One region of the Kistimonas scapharcae genome, then DNA from elsewhere that is predicted to be linked to it. Evidence: predicted binding sites of a transcription regulator. Region 1 holds the regulator's gene; each other region holds the start of a gene.
The links. Region 1 encodes FNR, which switches genes on or off when oxygen is low (the NO sensors DNR and NnrR bind a similar motif). Its sites were predicted from a motif close to TTGATNTANATCAA; they were not measured.

Region 1 (3,881 bases):
TGGGATCTTGAGCTGATCAAACGTTACGATCAGACGGGACCTCGCTACACATCCTATCCGACTGCGCTGCAGTTTTCGGACAACTTCGGTGTTGCTGCCTACCATGCTGCTGCTGCCGACAGCGCCACCGCCCGGCGCCCACTGTCACTCTACTTCCACATTCCGTTTTGCGCCCGGGTCTGCTACTACTGCGGTTGCAACAAGGTCGTCACCAAACGCCGCGAACATGCTGAGCCCTATCTGCAGACACTGTTCCATGAAATTGAAATGCAGTCTGCCCTGATGGGACACAACCAGACCGTTGAACAACTTCACTGGGGCGGCGGCACGCCAACCTTCCTGAACCCGACCCAGATGCAGGCGCTGATGGATAAAACCGCCAAACACTTCAACCTGGTCAGCGGTGATTTTGGCGATTACTCCATAGAACTTGACCCCCGGGAGGCGGACTGGAGCACCATTGGCCACCTGCGCTCGCTCGGTTTCAACCGGATCAGTATCGGCGTGCAGGATTTCAACCCCACCGTGCAGCAGGCTGTCAACCGGGTTCAGAGTGAAGAAGAAACCCGCGATGTTATTGATGCTGCCCGAGCACTGACATTTAAGTCCATTAACATCGACCTCATCTATGGTCTGCCCTTCCAGAGCTGCGCCAGCTTCATGGAAACCGTTGATAAAGTGATTGAAATTCGCCCTGATCGACTGTCTGTCTTCAACTATGCTCACATGCCCAACCGCTTCATGCCTCAGCGGCGCATCAACAGCGAAGACCTGCCCAGTCCACAGGAAAAACTGACTATTCTTGAAAACACGATCACGCGCCTGCTGGATGCCGGTTATGTGTATATCGGTATGGATCACTTTGCCCTGCCCGATGACGATCTGGCTCTTGCCCAGGAAGGAGGCACCCTGCACAGAAATTTCCAGGGATACACGACACACAGCCAGTGCGACCTCATTGGCATGGGCGTTTCTTCGATCAGCCGCGTTGGCAACGTTTACGCACAGAACCACGCAAACATGGAGGAATACGCCAGCCGGGTCAATAACGGCAAACTGGCCATTCGTCGCGGTTTATTGATGAATGAGGATGACCGTATCCGCAGTGCCGTTATCAATCAGTTGATTTGTCACTTCCGACTGGATATCAAACCCATTGAAGAAACGTTCGGCATTCACTTCCAAGACTATTTCGCAGATGCCCTCAAGAAACTGAGCACCATGGCTGCCGATGGACTGATCCGGATGGACAGCCAAAGCATTGTCGTCGAACCCCGCGGCAGACTGTTGATACGCAATATCTGCATGCAGTTCGACGTCTATCAGCAGGTGGCAGAAGTCCAGCGCTTCTCACGGGTTATCTAGCCCTCTCGCCTTAAGCCCTGAAAGAACGCCGGTTTCACGCCTTTTTCTGACATTGAAACCGGCTTTTTTTCATGAAACATTCAGATACGTATCCTCACAGTCTTAAACTTGTCAGGAGAATCCCCTACAATACGGCCGCAACGACTTTTACACCCACCGGTTCACAGGGGTTCTTCTGTATGGTGTCCAAGCTGAATGTGCGGCAAGTGACTCATGTGGCCTGCAGAGACTGCAGCCTGAGTCAGCTCTGCCTGCCACTGGCGCTTAAAATTGAAGATATTGATGAACTCGACAGGATCATCAAGCGAGGACGTCCGCTGAAAAAAGGCGAGCACCTGTTCCTTGAAGGCGATCCTTTTCACAGTGTCTATGCAGTACGCTCCGGCGCACTGAAAACCTACACGGCCACCAACGAAGGTGAAGAACAGATCACGGGCTTTTACCTGCCCAGTGAACTGGTGGGACTGAGCGGTCTCGATACAGAAGCTTATCCGGTGTCTGCCCAAGCGATTGAAACCACGATGGTCTGCGAGATCCCGTTTGATCGTCTGGAAAAGCTCTCCGACGACTATCCGGAGCTGCGTCGTCAACTGATGCGCGTCATGTGTCGTAAAATTCGCGAAGATCAGCAGATGAAACTGCTGCTGTCGAAGAAAAACGCGGACGAACGGATCGCCACATTCCTGATCAACCTGGCCAGCCGGTTCCGTCGTCGTGGCTTTTCATCACAATCTTTCCGCCTGTCGATGTCCCGCAATGAAATGGGCAACTACTTGGGTCTGGCGGTCGAAACCGTCAGCCGTGTGTTCACCCGTTTCCAGAAAAACGGCCTGATCAACGCCAACGGCAAAGAGATTGAGATCACCAACGCCATGGAGTTGTGCGCCCTGGCCGGTGGCAAGCTTGTTGAACACCAGGACATTGTCAACATTCAGTAACGCAGCGCAGGACTCACGCTCTGATGGTTTTTGACCAGCAACTGCTCCACTCCCTGATTCGGGCCATACCTAACTGGCCTGAACCCGGCGTGACATTTCGCGATATCACGCCGCTATTCCAGTCCCCGAAAGGGACAGAAATGATCATCAACACCCTGGCCGAGCGCTATCGCGAGAGGGATATCACCCATATCGGCGCACTGGACGCTCGCGGCTTTCTGGTTGGCTCTCCACTGGCCTGCAAACTGGGACTGCCACTGGTCATTTTTAGAAAGCCTGGCAAACTGCCCTATGATGTGATTCGCGAAGAGTATGCACTGGAGTACGGCTCTGCCGCCCTCGAAGTGCACACAGACGCACTGAAAAAGGGCGATCGCCTGCTGTTAGCCGATGACCTGATTGCTACCGGCGGAACCCTTTGCGCCGCAGCCAAACTGTGCCGCCGACTGGGCGCTGAACCTGTCGAAGCCACTGCCATCATTGACCTTCCAGCACTAGGCGGGTCTAAACGCCTCGACTCGGAAGGCATCCCCAGCTTCAGCCTTTGCAGCTATTGATCAAGCTATTGGCATTACCGCCGATTCCCCGTTTATAGAACCTTTAAGGCAGGGAAGCCTGAAGACCATGGGAATCTGCGCAGACGAATTCAGGGAGTATGTCGTCCAACCCACGTTAGACCATCTCGACATGCGCTCACCATTAGCAGAAAACCTGCTTCTGGGAACAGCAGCCGTCGAATCCGGGCTCGGCTCCCACCTTCACCTTGCCAATCATACCTCACTCGGCATTTACCAGATCAGCCCGGCAACCCATCGCAGAATCTGGGACACCTTTCTCTACAATCAACACGAACTGGCCAGCAAGGTCAGGGGGCTGGCCAGCCAACGGGAATTTCTGCTACACCCACACGCAGAACTCGCCACCAACCTCTCCTATGCAACCGCCATTGCCTGGATGGTGTACCTGAGCGCCGCCCCAATGTGTGACGACCCGACAGTCGCCAATGACCCACAACAGCTTGCTACCCTCTGGCAACAACATTACCAGAGCGAAAACAGTCACTCACCGGAAGTGTTTGTCGAACACTACAACCAACTTATCCTCGGCAAGACAGTCGCGGCCTGACACCAGCTAGTGCCCGCCTCTGCTTATTCCTGGCTTTCCGCACATTTCACGCAGAGATCGGTATAGGGCATGATTTCGAGGCGCGCCATTGGAATATCACCGCCGCACCCGGTACAAAGCCCGTAATCGCCCTCCTCTATTCGCTCCAGCGCTTTCTGGATCAGTCGCAATTCAGCCACCGCCTCATTACCCAAGGCATCCAGTACTTCGTCATTTTCACGCTCCTGGGCCTGCTCGGACCAGTCTGCACTGGCCTTACGGGTCACATCCCGGGTAATGTTGGCGACACGCCGCTCCAGCTCATCCTGCCGGGTTTTCAGCCGCTGGCAAAACACTTCGTATTCTTTATTCATTCGACTCCCTCTGTAGCTAACAAGATCCCGCCCATGCCCTATTCTAGCCAGAGGACCGGTCAGCGCGGTTGATCTGAATCATGGCCGGAATGATCAATAC
Region 2 (3,881 bases), on a different contig from region 1:
GGGGCGTACCAGCTGCCCTGGCCCATGGCGACAACGCCGGGCATGATCCGCTCGGTGACCTTGGCGGCCACACGGATTTCACCGCGGTCGTTCCAGACTTGCAGCATGTCACCGTCGTTAATGCCGCGTGCCTGGGCGTCGATGGGGTTGAGCCAGACTTCCTGACGGTTGGCGTCACGTAATACATCTACGTTGCCGTAGGTGGAGTGGGTGCGTGCCTTGTAGTGGTAGCCGAACATCTGCAGCGGATACTGCTTGCTGTGAGGCGCTTCGTGACCTTCCCAGGAAGATGCATATTCCGGCAGTGGTCGGATGATGTCGCCGTCTTTGAGCGTCCAGGTTGCGGCAATCTGGGCCAGCTGTTCGGAGTAGATCTCGATCTTGCCGGACGGAGTCGCCAGCGGATTGGCTTCCGGGTTCTCGCGGAATGCACGGTATTCGACGTGTGGTTCTCCCGGGTTGGTCTGTTTGACGATACCCATTTTGCGGAAGGTGTCGAAATCCGGCAGTTCCGGGTTGATCTTCCGGGACTCGGCATAGATAAAGCGCAGCCAGGCTTCCTGGTCGCGACCTTCAGTGTACTGAGCTTCCACGCCCAGTCGCTTGGCGACACCGGTACACATGTCATAGACCGAGCGGCATTCGTGCAGCGGCTCGACGGCAGTGTCACAGAAAATGGCGTAACCCATGTTGCCGCAGCTGCCGTTGGTGGAGAAGTCCGGCTGTTCTGCTGCAGTCAGGTCAGGCAGCAGGATGTCCGCATAACGGGCGCTGGCCGTCATGTGGTTTTCGATGACCACGATCATTTCGCACTTTGTGTCATCCTGCAGGATTTCGTGGGTGCGGTTGGTGTCGGCGTGCTGGTTAATGATGCAGTTGCCGGCGTAGTTCCAGATGAACTTGATCGGCGCCTTCAGACGGTCAGCACCACGGATTCCGTCGGTCAGGGCGGTCATCTCGTCGTGGCGATGGATAGCGTCGGTCCACAGGAACATGGGGATGGACGTGGTGACCGGATTGCTCAGGGTCGGGAAGCTGGCGAACGGAATGCCCCAGCTGCCTTCACGGGCGCCGGTGCCGCCGCCGGGAATGCCGACGTTGCCGGTCATGATCGCCAGCATGCAGATGGCGCGGCTGGCCTGTTCGCCGTTGGTGGTGCGTTGAACGCCCCAGCCCTGCATGACGTTACAGGGTTTGGTGCTGGCGATCTCACGGGCCAGGCGAATGATGGTTTTCTCGGGTACTGCAGTGATACGCGCAGCCCATGCCGGGGTCTTGGCGGTGCCATCCGGGCCGTTACCGAGGATGTAGGAAACCCAGGAGGAACCCTTCGGTGCAGACGCTGGCAGGCTGTCTTCGTCGTAACCGATGGTGTAACGGTCGATGAATGCTTTGTCCACCAGGTTTTCGGTGATCATGACCCAGGCCATACCGGCTACGAGGGCGGCATCAGTACCGGGGCGCAGGGGTACCCATTCATCATTGCCGCTCAGCACGGAATCCGTCATGCGCGGATCGAAAGTGATCATCCGGGCATTGCTGCGAGCACGGGCTTCAGTCATCTGGTAAACGACACCGCCGCCACTCATGCGGGTTTCTGCCGGGTTATTACCGAAGTTGACGATCAGCTTGGTGTTGACGATATCAGACGAGCAGTTGCTACCGACCCAGCTGCCACCGAACAGGTAAGGCAGGCCAACGGTGATCTGTGCGGTACTGTAGTCACCAAAGTGGTTCAGGTAACCGCCCCAGCAGTTCATCAGGCGGGCGATAGGTGTAGCCGCCGGTGGCCAGGATTTGGAGACGGTGCCACCCAGCGTACCGGTGCAGTAGTTCAGGTAGATGGCTTCGTTGCCATACTGCTGCTTGATGCGCTTGAGATTGTCCGCGATGGTGTCAAACGCTTCATCCCAGCTGATACGTTCGAACTTGCCTTCGCCACGGTTGCCGACCCGCTTCATGGGGTACTTCAGACGATCCGGGTTGTAGACCCGGCGGCGGAAGGAGCGACCGCGCAGGCAGGCGCGCACCTGGTGGTTGCCGTATTCGTCGTCACCGGTGTTGTCGGTATGGGTCGCGACAATAACACCGTCCTTGACCTGGTGGCGCAGGGCGCAACGGGAACCGCAGTTCACCGTGCAGGCAGACCAGACGGAACGCACCGCTTCGCGTTTTTCCGCAGGGGTGGTCTCTGGTGTGTTGGCCAGCGCGCGCAGCGGCAGGCTGTTGCCCGCGACAATGGCAGCGCTGCCGGCAGCGGCGCCCCATTTCATAAAATTACGGCGCTTCAAGGGGGACAGAAGCACCTTGTCCAGTAAATTCTTCATGCAGTCTATGGATTGCTCTCAGGGAAGAACGGGCTTTTCAGAAAGTTTCAAGTCAATCAGGAATGTCCGCAGTGATTTGTTGTAGCAAAGGGGCGGATATCAGTTCATTCCACTGCGCATGATACCCGTAAGAAAGTCAGGGGATTTTGACCTGTGGCAAAGAGGTGAAGTGTTACATCATTAAACCTTAAAATGCATATGACTCTTGTTTGCTCTATCACTTCAGATTTAAAGGATTTCTGTATGGTAAGCTAGGTAATCCATAATGCCCGGTGGTGTTCCAGGCTTTGGTGGCGAATATTTTTTAAAAACATCAAGCGCAATGGGGGAGTGTACACAGTATAAATTCATGACGCGTTTTCCCATCTGTTTTCGGCAAATAAATCGGCACCTGTCTGCTAATGACATATCATTTGGGGATATGTTTGGAAATTTGAGCCATTGATTAAAAAGTCTGAAAACACCTTGATATTGTTTTCTTTGACGACACTGGTCTTTCTCTAAATATTTATTATCAAGTATCGCCCATCTATGTTCATCGATTGTATTTGGTGAAATGCCCAAGTTTAAAAGCAAAGCACAAAGAGGAGTGTGTTGTTTATAGTAAGCTCTGGATAATATATGGTCCGTTCCGCCGGCTTTTCTAGTGAAAGCTCTGGAAAATATATCGTCCGTTCCGTAGGCTTTTCTAGTGAAAGAAGCGCCGGCCTCTATCAGCATTGCAGCTATATTGATTGAGGTGTTTTTCTCAATGGCAAACAGCGTGCTTTCTCCGCCATGGTTTGGGTTAGCTCCTGCATTCAGCAATAATGAAACGATATCCTCATGGTTTTTAGCGGTTGCAGCCCAAAGAGGTGTTGAATATGTATAGTCTTCTGGAAGATTGGGGGGGTCATAGAAGATAAAATCTGTAGGGGTGACCCCATCGTGATAATTTTCTTTAAGATATTTCAGTAATGCTGGGGTCATGGTGATCGATTTGTTGACTTTTGCTCCTTTGTCTATAAGTGCTTTTGTGACATGGATATTGTTGTGATATGCAGCTGCTTTGAGGGGGAATGATACAGTCTTTTCGTGTTCAGCTTCTATGTCAGCATTGGCTTCAATAAGCATCATGGCCGCTTCTGTATTATTGAAGTCGATTGCATATAAAAGGGGCGAGCGAGCGCCAGCATAAAGAGGCTGATCGAGTGATGTGATGTTGCGATGGATTATGTGTCTTAAAACAGTGTTGCTGAATCGTTTTGTGGCCATCCCTAACATATAGGTAAAGTCATCGTGCGGGTTGTTTTTTTTATATAAATCGGTTAATAAGATACAAGCTATTTTATCATCCCACTGATAACGTATAGATGCCCTTAAGGCTCTTTGAGGAGCATCATCTTTTATATCATAGTGTCCTGCTCTTGCTAGTAGAGTGGCCATGGCTTCCAGTTCCTTGACTTTGCTGGGCGGCTGCCACCAAAAGCCTTGTTCCAATACGGAACTTAGCGGAGTACTCTTCCATCCGGATCCGGCTTCAATGTTTTTGGCGCCGGCTAATACTAGGGAACC
Region 3 (3,881 bases), on a different contig from region 1:
TTATGGAGCAGACGCCGGTCGGCATCATGGATGTGGTGACTGCCATTCCTGTGGGTTTACGAGAAGCGTCCAGCGTCGTGTTTTTAACTTTGCTGGTGGGTGGTGCTGTGGGCGTCATCCGTAAAACCGGTGTGATCAACATGGGCATCAATGCCATGATGCGGGTGCTGGGCCGGCGAACAGAATTGCTGATCCCGGTTCTGATGGGGATTTTCTCCCTGATCGCCGCCTTCATCGGGACACCCGAACTGGGTATTGCCTACCTGCCCATTGTCTTGCCGCTGATGCTGAAACTGGGGTATGACACCATTACCGCTACCGGTCTCGTGTTATGCGCTACAACACTGGGCTTTGCATTTGGGATTACGCCGCCGGCCACCGTGGGGATTGGTCATATGCTGGCTGACCTGCCGATGTTTTCCGGCGCCTGGTACCGCGCTATTTTCTATTTCCTGGTTCAGTTTATGTGTGCCTGGTACATCATGCGCTATGCCGCACGGGTTAAGGCTAACCCGGCGTCTGGCAGTAATTTCGAGGTAGATCAGGAGTTACGGCAAACGCTGGCGGCAGATAGCAGTGAAGAGACGTTTACCTCTCGTCAGCGTTTTGCAGGCATTGCGACCCTGATCATGTTTGTGGGTGTGATCGCTTCCATTTTGAAGTTTGCCCTGGGCTTTGATGAAATCTCTGGCCTGTTTGTGGTGATGGCGGTGATTACCTCCCTGCTGGTGGGTTTCTCGCCGAACAAAATTTGTGCGAATTTTAATGAGTCTTTCAGGGAAATCCTGGTCGGTGCCATGATCTGCGGTATTGCCCGTGGGGTTTCAGTGATTCTGGAATCCGGGAATATCATGGATACCATCGTCTTCCACCTGGCGGAGTGGGTGGGGCATCTGCCCCAGGCATTTACGGCTGTCGGCATGTTGTTTGTTCAGACAATGTTTAACTTTCTGGTCCCATCCGGCAGCGGCCAGTCGCTGATTACCCTGCCCATTCTGATTCCCCTGGCAGACCTGGTTGGGTTGACCCGGCAGGTGGTGGTGCTTTCAACCCACTGGGGGGATGGCATCACGAATATTCTGTTCCCGACATCTGGCTATTTCGTTGCCATATTGGTGATTGGGCAGGTTAGCCTGGCGAAATGGATCAAGTTCTATTTTCCATTATTCCTCGCGATTCTCACCACAGCTACGATGGGTCTGGTGATTGCCCGGATGATTGAACTTGGACCATTTTAAACGTCGCAGCAAGTGTTTAATTGGCAGGCTGAATACCTGCCAATTTTAAAGTATCAGCCAGTGAACGGTGTGGAGTGATAATGCAGAATGTTTTTGTGTTAGCTCAAGGGGGTAAAAGTCTATCATGCAGCGTGCCGTCGGATCTGACTTAACAATTCCTGATAAATGTTTTGATTGAGAACAGATTTACCCCAGGATTTTGACAGCGCCTGTGCCTGTTCAGCACCTACAATCTCTTCTACCACCACACTTGTCGTGGCATAAGCGAGTGATATAAGGATGCCTTCTTCACGTGACCAATTGCGCACGTCTCCACCGATGAATTCCATGACGCCACACAGTTTATGTAGCCTGGATGCTGAATTGCTGAATTGCTGAATTGCTGAATTGCTGAATTGCTGAATTGCTTAATTGCTGAATTGCTTAATTGTGTAACGAGTGCATCATAGGTGTGCTGGTCATCTTTTATGGTTTCAAACAGATTTGTTAATTCTCCGATGTAATGTCCCAAATCGTACTTGTCACCCGTCTGTTGCTGTAAAGCGATTCTTGCTGCTGAGGTTGACGCTAAAAACTGTTCGCAATCTCCAGTGGCGAGTGCATTGATGACTTGGCTGAGGTGTCTTTGGGTATCGTTATTCAATACACCCATTCTGATGGACACCGTCGGCTCTGTGCTTTGAATCAGTCGATTTTTCAGGCAGGTAAAAAAGTTAACGATAGACCGCCAAAGACTTTTCAGGAGATGGAAGCGTTCTCCGGTATTGGTAACCGTTCTGCCTGCCTTTTTATTTACTGATAATGCCTGATCTTCGGCTTTTGAACGCTGAACCGGGGCATGGTTACTTGTTTTCCTTACGGGTGGCATCCGGCAGTCCTTGGCAAATGGTGTATGAATCAGTTTAGTTGATGACTTTGGCAGGCTGTTAAGGAAAGTGAAACATAAGCGGAGAACCTTGCAGTGCTATCAGCCATGTAAACGGAAGATGTTGGTATCCATCGCTTATTTGATCTACCTCAAGGATCAGGACGGCATCCGGCGTATATTTGCTAGCAATTATAAAATTTATTGTTAGCAATGCGAGGGGCGTCCCATGTCTGAGTTGAAACCCAGGAAATCCTTCAAGATGCCGGACATCTACATTGTCCTGGCGATTTTCATCCTTGTGATGGCGGCACTGACCTACATCATCCCTGCGGGTATGTATGAGCGAGAGACTGTGGAGACAGCCCATGGCGTCAAGGAGTTCGTGGTGGCGGACTCATACCATCGGGTCGAGCAAAGTCCGGTCAGTTTCATGGATCTGGTGACCGCCGTACCGGATGGGCTCAAGCGAGCCGCCTCCATTGTCTTCCTGACCTTCATGGTCGGTGGCGGAATGGGCCTGATCAAGCGCGCTGGCCTGATCGACCTGGGCGTCCACAAGCTGGCCGACAGCGTGGGCGACAAGGCGATCATGATCATCCCGATTCTCATGGTGCTGTTCAGTACCCTGGGGGCATTTATCGGGGTGCCGGAACTCTCGCTGGCGTATCTCCCGATATTGTTACCCCTGTTTTACCGGCTGGGTTACGACGGCATGACGGCCATGGCAGTCTCCCTGCTGGGGCCTTGCATGGGGTTCACTTATGGTCTGACCATCCCCGGTTCTGTCGGTGTCGGGCAACAGATTGCCCAGCTGGAGATGTTCTCCGGTTCCGGATTCCGGGCCCTTGTATTGCTTATCGTGGTGGTAGTGGCTGTGCTCTACACCATGCGTTACGCCATGAAGGTCAAAACGAATCCGCACCTGAGCCTGAGCCGGGATTCTGATACGGTCATGCGCCAGAAACTGGCAGAGATGGAACCGGAAGGTGAAATAAACGCGACACGTCGTCAGGTTCTGGCCGGTTATGCCTGCTTCATCATGTTCCCGACAGCCATTGCAGCGATCCTGATCAATAACCTGGGATTTGAGGCGATTGGTGGCCTGTTCCTGTTCATTGGTCTGACGGCAGCAGCGATTGCCGGTAAAGGCCCCCAGCAGATTTGTGACGACCTGAACGCCAGTATGCGTGACATGATGGTCGCTGCATTGTTGTGCGGTGTGGCCAGCGCTATTGCGGTGGTGATGGATCGCGGTGTGATTACTGATACGCTGGTATACTACCTCGAATATGTCCTGCGCAATACACCACCATCGTTGTCTGCTGTGGGCGTGTTCTGGACCCAGTCCCTGTTCAACTTCCTCGTGCCTGGCGCAACAGCGCTGACCGTGCTCACCATGCCGGTGTTATCACCGCTGGCATCATTGCTGGATATCCCCCAACAGGTGATTGTTTCTGCCAACGCCTGGGGTGGTCAGCTGACCGATATCTTCTTCCCGACCTCCGGCTTCTTTGTCGCCACCCTGGTACTGGCCAAGGTGGAATACGCGAAATGGATTCGCTTCTACTTCCCGCTGATGATGGTGCTTGGGGTGATCTCCAGTCTTGCACTGGTGCTGCAGCAGAGCCTGGGTATAGGGCTCGGCCTCTGATGTTGAGTTGATAACCGGCGTCGTCCAGATGCCGGTTGTAAGCACGGTTGCTGTATAGGGGGATCTTGTTATGTCACCGCACACAGAATTGATGGACGTTGCCATTACCGGCGGCACCCTGGTG
Region 4 (3,881 bases), on a different contig from region 1:
ACCAGCCGGGATGCAGGAAATAGGATTAGATGCTGAAGGTTTGTGTGATCTTATTTTGACATCAGGCAGTTCCGGAAAGGCAAAGGCGGCCGGCCATTGCTATCGAAACCATTACTACAGTGCCGTAGGGTCGCAGGCGCAGATTCCATTGGATGGCCATGATGCATGGCTGCTGTCATTACCCCTTTTTCATGTCGGGGGCTATGCGATAGTCATCCGCTGTCTTTTGGCGGGTGCAGCCATTGTGCTGGCACCGGATATGGTAGCGGGGCAGGCATTGAGCCATTTTCCGGTGACACACCTGTCACTGGTGAATACTCAGTTGTATCGACTGTTGCAGACTGATCAGGTATCGCTTCAAGATACATCGGTCAAGGTCATTTTAATGGGTGGTGGTTATGTATCGTCTGATCTGGTTGCGGACGTCAACACGCAGGGTGTTCGTATTCTGACCAGTTATGGGCTGACCGAATCCAGCTCACAAGTTTGTACAGGCACGCCGTTTTTTCTTGATGATCAGCGGTTAACCTCGGGGCAGTCCTTACCGTATCGACAGGTCAGAATCAGTCAGCAGGGAGAAATTCAGGTTCGCGGAGAGGTGCTCTTCAAAGGGTATTACCAATGTGGTGGACAATGTGATCTGCCCCTTGATGAGGGCTGGTTCGCTACGGGGGATCTCGGTTTTTTTACTGATGACGGGCAGTTGGTAGTGACCGGAAGACGAGACAGCATGTTTATTTCTGGCGGAGAAAATATTCAGCCGGAAGAGATTGAGAAAGCGTTGCTGGCGCTGCCTGGTGTTCGTCAGGCTATTGTGGTGCCGGTTTCTGACCGGGAATTTGGACAGCGGCCAGTAGCCTTTGTTGACAGCAATATCCCGGATGATAATTTGAATTGTTTACGTTCAGGACTTGCGTTGCGCCTTGTGCGCTTTAAAATGCCAGAATGGATATATCCATGGCCTGCAGAAGCGATAAATGGTGGACTGAAAGTCAATCGACGTTTTTTTTATGCACTGGCAGAGAGTTGGCATGTGCATCAGCAGTAACTTTACGTCAATGGTTCAGGGCTGGTCTGCAGGCAAAAAACTATAAATGTGTATCAGCTGTTATTGATAGCCCGTTAGCACTGGGGCGGCTGATCCGATCAGGCGGTTTACGATATGAAAGCAGGGAATTCCGGCAAGGTACGGGCGTTTATTGCCTACCGTTTGCCTCTGGATGTTTCTGCAGCACTCTATAAAAAGGCCCGTCACCATGTTGGTGAGGATCTGGTCGAGACGCTGCGCTGGGTGGCACCACAGGATTATCATCTGACACTGCGCTTTCTCGGCAGTTGTACGGAAGATCAGTTACAGCAGATCTCCCATGGGCTTCATGAAGCCCTGCAGGATGTCGACGGCTTTCGTTGCATGACCGGAGAGGTCAACTACTTTCCTTCCACAAATCTTCCGCGCGTCATGGCGCTGATGGTGCACTCGGGCAAAGTGATGGAAAGGCTTTACACATTATGTGACGAACTGGCCGTTGCTGCGGGTATCCCGAGTCAGTCCCGCCACTTCAGACCGCATGTCACTTTGGCAAGATTCCCGGCGGATACGCACCGTCTCTCCATGTCTGTCTGGCGCCTGCCGGGTTTCCATTTGACCGTCAAGGATATTGTCTTGATTCGTAGTGACCTGTCACCCGAAGGTGCGCGTTATTCAGAAATCGAGACCTTTCCTTTGGAGTCAGTCCTGAAGACGGCCGTCGCTCAATAAGCGACGGCTGCTGCAGAGTATTCGGTGTCGAGATCAACTCGCCAGGGCAGTCTGTATTGTTGCATGGCCTGAAGCAGTTGATCTTCACTCATGGTTCTGAAACGGGTGGTGAGCAATGTGCGTTGAATCAATGCCAGCTCCCGTTCGCTCAGCTGGCCGATTTCTGTGTGTTCGAAGATGCCTTCCTGCATCAGGCTCTCACGCCATGTACGGCTTTCTGTGGATGCCATGACATGTTCCGCTAGACGGCCGGAAAGTTCGTCGACGTTGAATAGCTTTCTTGATCCCATGGTTGGCTCCTTGCTCTCTCTTTCGGTACGTTTCTTTGACTTTAATCGCGGATGCGGCGTATTGGTGTAGCCGTTATGTTCCTCTTTGTTTCCTCTTGTTACAGCGCGCAGATTCCGTTATCAAAGCTTAAGCAATTGATATGCCACTCTTTTGGTTGTCAGTGTTTGGATTCCCAGTGCTTGATGGGGATCAAGGTTTCTGCCGGGATAGCCCGCTACCATGCTTCGCTTAAGAAGAATGGAGTGAAACATGGAGCTGGTTTGCCCTGCCGGTAGTCTGCCGGCCCTCAAGGCGGCCGTTGATAACGGTGCGGATGCGGTTTACATCGGTTTTCGTGACGACACCAATGCCCGTCACTTTGCCGGATTGAATTTCAATGAAAGCAAGGCCGTCAAGGCGCTTGACTACGCCAGGATGAAAGGGGTGAAGATCCTGGTGGCCATCAATACTTATCCGCAACCTGCTGGCTGGTCGCGCTGGCAACGTGCCGTTGATATGGCGGCGGATTTGAATGTGCATGCTGTGATTGCAGCCGACATGGGGGTGCTCTCCTATGCACGGGATCGCCACCCGGATCTTGGGTTGCATCTGTCAGTACAGGCGTCGTCCACCAACCTTGCCAGCCTGTCGTTTTATCAGCAGCGATTCGGTATCAAGCGCGCCGTATTGCCCAGGGTGCTTTCAGTCAAGCAGGTGGCGGCACTGGCGGAGAAGAGCCCTGTTGAGCTGGAAGTCTTTGCTTTCGGTAGCTTATGTATCATGTCGGAGGGGCGTTGCTACCTGTCATCTTACCTGACGGCGGAATCGCCCAATACAGTCGGGGCCTGCTCACCTGCACGCTTTGTACGCTGGTCAGAAACGCCAGCAGGTCTGGAGTCACGGTTGAATGATGTCCTTATTGACCGTTACCAGGACGGTGAAAATGCCGGCTATCCCACCCTTTGCAAAGGACGCTTTTCGGTGCAGGGCAAGACCTGTCATGCACTGGAAACGCCCACGAGCCTGAATACACTGTCGTTAATCCCGGAATTGACCCGAATGGGTGTTTCTGCCGTGAAGATTGAAGGCCGTCAGCGCAGTCCCGCCTATACCGCTGAAGTGACCCGTGTCTGGCGTGAGGCGCTGGACAGTTATCGGCATAACCCCGGCGGCTATCAGCCCAGGGATGAGTGGATGCGATCACTCGCTCATCTGTCAGAAGGTAGTCAGACAACACTGGGTGCCTATCAGCGAGCCTGGCAGTAATGCCCCTTCAATCACACGGTCAAGGATCTGTCATGGAAATTACATTGGGGCCGGTACTGGCTTTCTGGAAAAAGCAGGACGTACTGGATTTTTACCGCGAAGCAGAAGACTGGCCGGTGGATCGTATCTACCTGGGGGAAACGGTCTGTGCCAAGCGTCGCGAACTGCGTCTGGATGACTGGTTGACGATTGCCCGCAATTTGAAGGTGGCAGGGAAGGAGGTGGTGCTTTCGACACTGACGTTGTTGGAAGCGGCGTCGGAACTCGCGTCACTGCGAAAAATCTGCGGTAATGGCGAGTTTCTGGTTGAGGCCAACGATGTCGGGGCAATACAGCTGCTTTCTGAGGCCTGCGTACCCTTTGTGGCGGGGCCCGCAATCAATATTTATAACGCCTATACGCTGCGTGAGATGGTTAATGCCGGTATGCAGCGTTGGGTGATGCCGGTTGAGTTGTCCGGTGAGGCGTTGACTGCCATTCTTGCCCAGTCCGATGCATTGGGTATCAGGGAAAAATTCACAACGGAAGTCTTTAGTTATGGCTATCTGCCGCTGGCTTGGTCAGCCCGCTGTTTTACTGCCAGGGC

Region 2: a site for FNR is predicted at 2,474-2,487, ahead of ABD892_RS00695 (DMSO/selenate family reductase complex A subunit). Genes of this name have one in related genera too.
Region 3: a site for FNR is predicted at 2,246-2,259, ahead of ABD892_RS18185 (YfcC family protein). Genes of this name have one in related genera too.
Region 4: a site for FNR is predicted at 2,230-2,243, ahead of ubiU (ubiquinone anaerobic biosynthesis protein UbiU). Genes of this name have one in related genera too.

What each region holds. Positions count from the first base shown of each region.
Region 1 covers NZ_BAABFL010000124.1:26,998-30,878, forward strand. Annotated here, with positions in the region: gene hemN (oxygen-independent coproporphyrinogen III oxidase) at 1-1,365, shown strand, start outside; gene fnr (fumarate/nitrate reduction transcriptional regulator Fnr) at 1,545-2,303, shown strand; gene ABD892_RS08060 (adenine phosphoribosyltransferase) at 2,327-2,860, shown strand; gene ABD892_RS08065 (hypothetical protein) at 2,928-3,428, shown strand; gene ABD892_RS08070 (TraR/DksA family transcriptional regulator) at 3,452-3,781, opposite strand.
Region 2 covers NZ_BAABFL010000008.1:545-4,425, reverse strand. Annotated here, with positions in the region: gene ABD892_RS00695 (DMSO/selenate family reductase complex A subunit) at 1-2,327, opposite strand, end outside; gene ABD892_RS00690 (ankyrin repeat domain-containing protein) at 2,556-3,752, opposite strand.
Region 3 covers NZ_BAABFL010000437.1:15,794-19,674, forward strand. Annotated here, with positions in the region: gene ABD892_RS18175 (YfcC family protein) at 1-1,238, shown strand, start outside; gene ABD892_RS18180 (hypothetical protein) at 1,477-2,106, opposite strand; gene ABD892_RS18185 (YfcC family protein) at 2,333-3,757, shown strand; gene allB (allantoinase AllB) at 3,828-3,881, shown strand, end outside.
Region 4 covers NZ_BAABFL010000472.1:19,809-23,689, forward strand. Annotated here, with positions in the region: gene menE (o-succinylbenzoate--CoA ligase) at 1-1,048, shown strand, start outside; gene thpR (RNA 2',3'-cyclic phosphodiesterase) at 1,163-1,759, shown strand; gene ABD892_RS23890 (hypothetical protein) at 1,753-2,049, opposite strand; gene ubiU (ubiquinone anaerobic biosynthesis protein UbiU) at 2,300-3,295, shown strand; gene ABD892_RS23900 (U32 family peptidase) at 3,328-3,881, shown strand, end outside.